Regions from separate parts of the Actinoplanes sp. CA-252034 genome, predicted to be linked through region 2. Evidence: riboswitches for the same ligand, from Rfam matches in the RefSeq annotation. Region 2 holds a riboswitch; each other region holds the start of a gene.

Region 1 (2,252 bases), 1.4 Mb from region 2:
TGGTCGAGGGTGAGGCCGGTCCAGGTGCCGAAGTGGGGTTCGGTGAGGTTCGGGTCGTCGGTGACGGCCGGGGCGCCGAGGAGTCGGGCGGTCTGCCGGGCGGCGTGGGTGGGTGCGACGAGCCAGGGCCGGTCGTGGGGGAAGAGGCGTGGCAGGAGTGTGTCGGAGTGTTTCAGGGCGAGGGCGGCGTTGCGGCCGGCTTCGTCGAGGGGGTCGTCGCCGCCGAACACGGCCCGGCGTAGTGCGGGGGTGTGTCCGGCGGCGATGAGCCGTAGTCCGGTCATGCGGCGGGGACGGTCGCCTTCTGCCGGGCGGGGGTGAGCAGGCCGGCGAAGGTGATGCCGAGGGCGGTCCAGAGGATGGTCTGGGTGCCCAGTGACGAGATCCGGAAGTCCCACAGCAGGGTGGCCGGGAAGTCGTCGGGGACTTCGTGGAAGGTCGGTAGGAGTGTGTAGGCGATGCCGACGACGATGATGAAGGCGGCGGTGCCGGCGGCGGCGCGGCGCCACAGGTGGGTCTGGGTGCGGGCGGCGAGGACGGCGGCCCAGACGGCGACGAGGCCGAGGACCAGTACGGCCAGGTAGGCGGCGGTGCGCTGGTCGATGGTGTCGGGGTTGCCGACCGCCGGTGGGTTGGGTGGGTATTTGAGGTAGGGCACCAGGACTATGCCGGTGAGGGCGGCGGCGGCGAGGCCGAGGGCGGCCTGGGTGTCGCTGCCGGTGCGCAGGTGGCGGCGCAGCACGGTGTAGGCGGTGGCGAGGATGCCGCCGAGGGCGACGCCGTAGAGGCCGGTGGCCAGGAACAGGCCGACGGTGCTCTGGATGTCGCGGTCGACGAGGGGTTGCTCGGGGGTGTCGCCGGCGGGGGCGGCGGCCTCTTCGATGGCGATGGCCGCGTTGATGTGCGGTTCGCCGGTGAGGTAGGCGAAGCCGCCGGCGAGCAGGCCGGCGAAGAGGCCGGCCAGCAAGCCGCGGAGCAGGAGCTGGATGTAGCCGGGCCGGTGGTTCAGTGGCACGGGACACCGAGCAGGTGGCGGCCGTCGTGCATCAGCTCGTGCAGGTACATGCCGCTCTGGGAGAGGGCGCCCTGGTCGAAGGCGACGAGGTAGGCCAGCAGGAGCATGAGTCCGGTGAAGCCGGCTGCGGTGGCCAGGAGCTTGCCGGAGACCGCGGGCGTGGTGAGGGCTTGTGCCTTGGGCATGGTGGAGTGAACCTCCTACGGGATGACGCGTCCCGATCGATGGGGCCTGCGGCACGTGAGCGTCCTGACTCACCGGCCCTCTGGCTGAGGGCCCGTTCACAGTGGCGCGACCGCACCGGACTCTCACCGGTTTCCCTCACACACCGCAGATTGGCTGGTCTCAACCTAACGGCCGGGATGGCGGTGGCACAACCGGGCAGCGGTAGCATCCACGCCGGTCGCTGGGGTTCGGGGGTGGTTGCGGTGCGGTGGGTGGCGGCGCTCGTGGTGGGTGTGCTCGGTGGTGTGGTGGTACCGGTGATGCCGGCGGTGGCGGCGCCGTGTCTGGGTGCGGGCACGGTGACGGCGGGGGTGCCGGCGGAGTTGCGGGCGTATTCGCCGGAGCGGCTGGCGGGTTTGGCGACCGGTGCGGGGGTGCGGGTGGCGGTGGTCGATTCCGGTGTCGATGTGCGTAATCCGCAGCTCAAGGGTCGGGTGGCGGCGGGCCGGGATCTGTTGCACGGTGCGCCGGATGGGCGGCGGGACTGTGTCGGGCATGGGACGGCGGTGGCGGGGATCATCGCGGGTCTGCCGGATGCGGGTACGGGGGTGCGGGGTCTGGCGCCGGGGGCGACGATCGTTCCGGTTCGGGTGACCGAGGACACCGATACCAGGGGTCAGCAGCAGATTCCGCGGTCGCGGTCGAGTGCTGACGCGTTTGCCGAGGCGATCCGGTGGGCGGCGGGTGCCGGGGACGCTGACGTGATCAACATCTCGCTGGTGATGCCGGAGCCGGATCCGGCGGTGCGTGATGCGGTGGCCGCGGCGATCCGGGCCGGGGTGGTGGTGGTCGCGGCGGCGGGAAACGGTGGGGCTGACGCCGGGGTGGCGTATCCGGCTGGTTTCGCCGGTGTGGTCGGGGTCGGGGCGGTGGGGCAGGACGGGGTTCTGGCCGACTACTCGCAGCCGGGTGGTCACGTCGACATCGCGGCGTTCGGGGATCAGGTGACCGTGTTGTCGCCGGTTCGTGGTCACCGGGCGGTGCAGGGGACGAGTTTCGCGGCGCCGTATGT
Region 2 (2,252 bases):
CGCAGCGCCTCCTGGTCGGGCACGGCGTCGAGGCGCAGCGAATCGAAGACACCGGTGTCGAGGACTGACGTCATGCCCCGACCCTAATCGACCGGCGCCGGTCCGGGCTCCCCGCCGGAGGGAGCCCGGAAAACGGTCAGTCCAGCCAGATGTTGTCGTGCTTGAGATAGAACTCGGTGCGTTCCTGCTCGGTCATCTCGTCGAGGTGCGCGATGCCCTCGAAATAGCTTTCCCGCGGTGCTCCGGGGGAGAAGTGCAGCAGCATCGACACGGGCGCGCCGGACCGGTTCTTGAATGCGTGGATCCCGCCGATCGGCACGTGCACCCAGTCGTTCGGCTCCGCTTCGATCCACTTCTCGCCGTTGTAGATGCTCATGACACCGGAGAGGATGTAGAACGACTCGCTGATCGTACGGTGGAAGTGGGGCTCGGGGCCGGTGACGCCGGGCCCGCACTCCCACCGGTAGAGGCCGAAGAGCCCGCCCGTGGAAGCCCCGGTCGACAGGTGGTGGACCCGGGTCCCGTTGTTCGGGTAAACGAAGTCGGGCGGCGTGCCGGCGGGCCGGTGAAGGGCGCTCTTCTCTCCGGTGATCCCGTGATACCGCGGTGGTGGGTATGTCATGGATCAATGTCTACCCGAAAGTCGGGATCGGTTTGACGACCTTTCCGGAGGCCGCGTCCCGGGCGGCGGCCGGGTCGACGGCGACCACCTCGCAGCCCGAACAGGCGGCGGCCATCGGATCTTCGGCGGGGTTGCTCTCGAGGCGGTGGCCACCACGGGCGCTGCGGCGTGAATCCGACACCGCGGAGAAGTGACAAGGTCAACACACCATGTTGGGTTAGGAGATTGGGAAGCCGCCCATATATGGTGTCTCCCGCAGCTGGTTCGGACAGGTCGGCATTCGGCCTGCCCGAGGCAACAGGGAACCCGGTGGGAAACCGGGACTGCCCCGCAGCGGTGAGTGGGAACGACCGCCGTCACAGAAGCACTGGGCTCGCACGAGCCTGGGAAGCGACGGCCAGTAGGTGGCGTCACGCCGTGCCCACGAGTCCGAAGACCTGCCAGCGCGCCGCACGCCACCGTGGTGTGCGGCGGTCGAAGGCCGCGTGGGACGGCCGACGCCGCAGGGCCCCGCCTGGCCGGGGACCGATGGTGTCTGCCCCCGCGCGCCCAGCTCGCGAGGAGAGGGCATGACGATCACGCCGCAGCAGACGGCCGTGCCGGAACAACGCCGGCACGCGATGCAGGTGCGCAAGAGAAACGGCGATCTGGAGCCGGTCGACGTCAACAAGATCGTTCGTGCGGTGGAGTTGTGGGTCGCCGACCTCGACGAGGTCGACCCCCTGCGGGTGGCGACCAAGACCATCAGCGGGCTGTACGACGGAGCGACCACCGCCGAGCTGGACAAACTCTCCATCCAGACGGCTGCCGAGCTGATCGGTGAGGAGCCGCAGTACTCGAAGCTCGCGGCGCGACTGCTGGTGGCGTATGTCGACAAGGAGGTCCGGGGGCAGGGTGTCGCGAGTTTCAGCCAGTCGATCCGCTACGCGCACGGCCTCGGACTGATCGGCGACGAGACCGCGGCCTTCGTGGCCGGTAACGCCCGCAAGCTCGACGACGCCGTGGATCTCTCCGGTGACCTGCGGTTCGAGTACTTCGGTCTGCGGACGGTCGCCGACCGCTACCTGCTGCGCCATCCGCAGGAACGCCTGGTCGTGGAGACCCCGCAGTACTGGCTGCTGCGCGTCGCGTGCGGGCTCTCCCAGGACGCGCGTGAGGCGATCGGCTTCTACCGACTGATGTCGTCGCTGGCGTATCTGCCCAGCTCACCGACGCTGTTCAACTCCGGAACCCGGCACACGCAGATGTCGTCGTGTTTCCTGGTCGACTCGCCGATGGACGAGCTCGACTCCATCTACGAGCGTTATCACCAGGTCGCGAAACTGTCGAAGTTCTCCGGCGGCATCGGGATCGCGTGGTCGCGGATCCGTGGCCGGGGCGCGCTGATTCGCGGCACGAACGGGAAGTCGAACGGCATCGTGCCGTTCCTGAAGACGCTCGACGCGGGTGTGGCGGCGGTCAATCAGGGCGGGCGGCGCAAGGGCGCGGCCTGTGTCTACCTGGAGCCGTGGCATCCGGATGTCGAGGAGTTCCTGGAGTTGCGCGACAACACCGGTGAGGAGTCACGGCGTACCCACAATCTGAACCTCGCCAACTGGATTCCGGACGAGTTCATGCGCCGGGTCGAAGC
Region 3 (2,252 bases), 5.4 Mb from region 2:
GGTCGGATAGGCCGACAGCATCAGCGCGATCCGCCGGTCGGCCGGCGGGACGTGCCGCAGCCGGGCGTGCGCCACCGCGATCCCGGCGACCCGTGAGGACCGCTCGGGGTCGGCCACGTAGACCGACAACCCGTCCTCGTCGATCTCCTTGAACGAGAACGGCACCGTGATGATCCGCCCGTCGAACTCGGGGATCGCCACCTGCGTCGCCGCGTCCAGCGGGGTGAGCCCGTCGTCGCTGGCCTCCCAGGCGGCCCGCGAGCTGGTCAGGCACAGGCCCTGCAGGATCGGCACGTCGAGGTCGGCGAGGACGCCGACGTCCCACGCCTCGTCGTCGCCACCGGCGCTCGCCGTGGCCGGCCGGGTGCCGCCCGCCGCGAGCACGGTCACCACCAGCGCGTCCGCCTTGCGCAGCTCGGCCAGCAGCTCCGGCGGGGCGGTCCGCAGCGAGGCCGTGAAGATCGGCAGCGCACGACCGCCCTCGGCCTCGATCGCCCGGCACAGCGCGTCGACGAACGCGGTGTTGCCGGCCATGTGGTGGGCGCGATAGTAGAGCACCGCGACCGTCTCCCGGCCGCCCTCGGACGCCTCGCGTGGCAGGAGCCCCCACTGTGGGGTCTCGACCGCCGGCGCGAACCCGTTGCCGGTCAGCAGCACCGTGTCGGAGAGGAAGTCGTGCAGCGACGCCAGGTTCTCCCCGCCGCCCTGTGCCAGGTAGACGTGCGCGTCGGCGGCGACACCGGCCGGCACCGTGGACAGTCTCATCAACTCGGCGTCGGGCGCCTGCTCACCACCGAGGACGACGACCGGCAGACCGCTCGCGAGCAGCGCGTCGAGGCCCTCCTCCCAGGCCCGGCGGCCACCGAGGATGCGCACCACGACGAGATCGACCCCGTCGAGCAGGGCCGGCAGGTCGGCGACGGCGGTGCGGGCCGGGTTGGCCGGGCGCCATGCCGAACTGCTGGCCCGGGCGCTGAGCAGGTCGGTGTCGGATGTCGACAGCAGCAGGAACACGCGCGCACTCCCCCTCGGGGTCCGCGCCCCGGGTAGACGGACATGACGGCGACCGGAGTTCCTGGCTCCCAGAGAATCCCCTGGTGACAGTGGCGGGACCGCGCCGGACTCGCACCGGCTTCCTCCGCGGCGTCGCCGCTCGTTGGCCCCTAACCATTCCGAACCCCGGTGTCCCGCGTCAAGGCGGAACGGTCGCTGTGACGCTCCCGACCCACCGCACGACGGAGGTGAATTCCTGTCGGGGGTCGGCCGTAGTATCCGGGCCATGACTCCCCGTTCGTCCGACACCGACGCCTGTCCCGGCGCGCTGCGGCTGCACGCCGCGGCCGACGGCATGCTGGCCCGGGTCCGGCTGCCAGGGGGGATGCTGTCCGGCGCTCAGCTGCGCTCGCTCCGCGAGCTGGCCGAGGAGTTCGGCGACGGCTGCCTGGAGCTGACCTCGCGAGCAAACCTGCAGCTCAGAGCTTTACAGCCAGGCGATGCGCCGACGTTGGCGGCCCGGTTGCGGTCGGCGGCCCTGCTGCCTTCGATCACCCATGACAACGTACGGAACATCGCGGCCCCGCCTCTTCCAGGATTGCCTCTGCGCGTTCTCGTAGGACGGCTGGACCTCGCGATCCAGGCTGACGCCGCCCTGGCCGCGCTGCCCGGCAAGTTCCTCTTCGCCATCGGCCGGGTCGCGCTCGCCGCCGACGTGGCCGCAGTCCCCGTCGCCCCGCGCCACACCACGCCGCACCCACGCCCCGCCGAGCCCGGCTTCGTCCCGCCGCTCCCACGCCCGGCCTCGCCCGGCAGTGGGAGCTCGGGTGTGGCGGTCGGCGACGACGGCGATGGGCTGTTCGTCATCCGGTTCGCCGGGCACGACACCGGCCTGCGTGTCGGGTTCGACGATGTGGCGTCCACGCTCGTGGCCGCCGCCCACGCGTTCCTGGCCGAGCGGGAGGCGCAGCGGTCCGGCAGCGCGGCGGCCTGGCGGCTGCGTGAGCTCGCCCACGGCCCGGCACGTGTGTCGGACCGGGTCGCTGCGGCGCTCGGCCTGACGCCTGTGCCGGTCGAGGTGGCGACACCGGTCGATGCTCCAGAGCCGGGTGACCTGATCGGGGTGCTGCCCCAGGACGACGGGCTCGCCGCGGTGGCCGCGCTGGTGCCGTTGGGGCGGCTGGAGGGCGTACCGCTGAGGGCTCTGGAAGACGCCGGGCTGCTGGTCGTGACGCCCTGGCGCGGTGTGGTGGTGGCCG

What was found. Region 2 has a riboswitch for cobalamin ahead of ACQPZW_RS16800 (ribonucleoside-diphosphate reductase subunit alpha). Riboswitches for the same ligand answer to the same signal wherever they lie in the genome.
Region 1: linked by a shared signal. The riboswitch ahead of ACQPZW_RS23560 (CbtB domain-containing protein) and the one ahead of ACQPZW_RS16800 (ribonucleoside-diphosphate reductase subunit alpha) in region 2 are both predicted to bind cobalamin.
Region 3: linked by a shared signal. The riboswitch ahead of cobN (cobaltochelatase subunit CobN) and the one ahead of ACQPZW_RS16800 (ribonucleoside-diphosphate reductase subunit alpha) in region 2 are both predicted to bind cobalamin.

Annotation. Positions count from the first base shown of each region.
Region 1 is NZ_CP191846.1:5,165,718-5,167,969, reverse strand. It holds gene ACQPZW_RS23570 (histidine phosphatase family protein) at 1-284, opposite strand, end outside; gene ACQPZW_RS23565 (CbtA family protein) at 281-1,015, opposite strand; gene ACQPZW_RS23560 (CbtB domain-containing protein) at 1,006-1,200, opposite strand; adenosylcobalamin (AdoCbl) riboswitch at 1,209-1,362, opposite strand; gene ACQPZW_RS23555 (S8 family serine peptidase) at 1,435-2,252, shown strand, end outside.
Region 2 is NZ_CP191846.1:3,730,919-3,733,170, forward strand. It holds gene ACQPZW_RS16785 (MSMEG_1061 family FMN-dependent PPOX-type flavoprotein) at 1-74, opposite strand, end outside; gene ACQPZW_RS16790 (cupin domain-containing protein) at 137-622, opposite strand; gene ACQPZW_RS16795 (hypothetical protein) at 633-803, opposite strand; cobalamin riboswitch at 866-1,081, shown strand; gene ACQPZW_RS16800 (ribonucleoside-diphosphate reductase subunit alpha) at 1,192-2,252, shown strand, end outside.
Region 3 is NZ_CP191846.1:9,153,311-9,155,562, forward strand. It holds gene cobN (cobaltochelatase subunit CobN) at 1-1,014, opposite strand, end outside; cobalamin riboswitch at 1,050-1,175, opposite strand; gene ACQPZW_RS41295 (hypothetical protein) at 1,280-2,252, shown strand, end outside.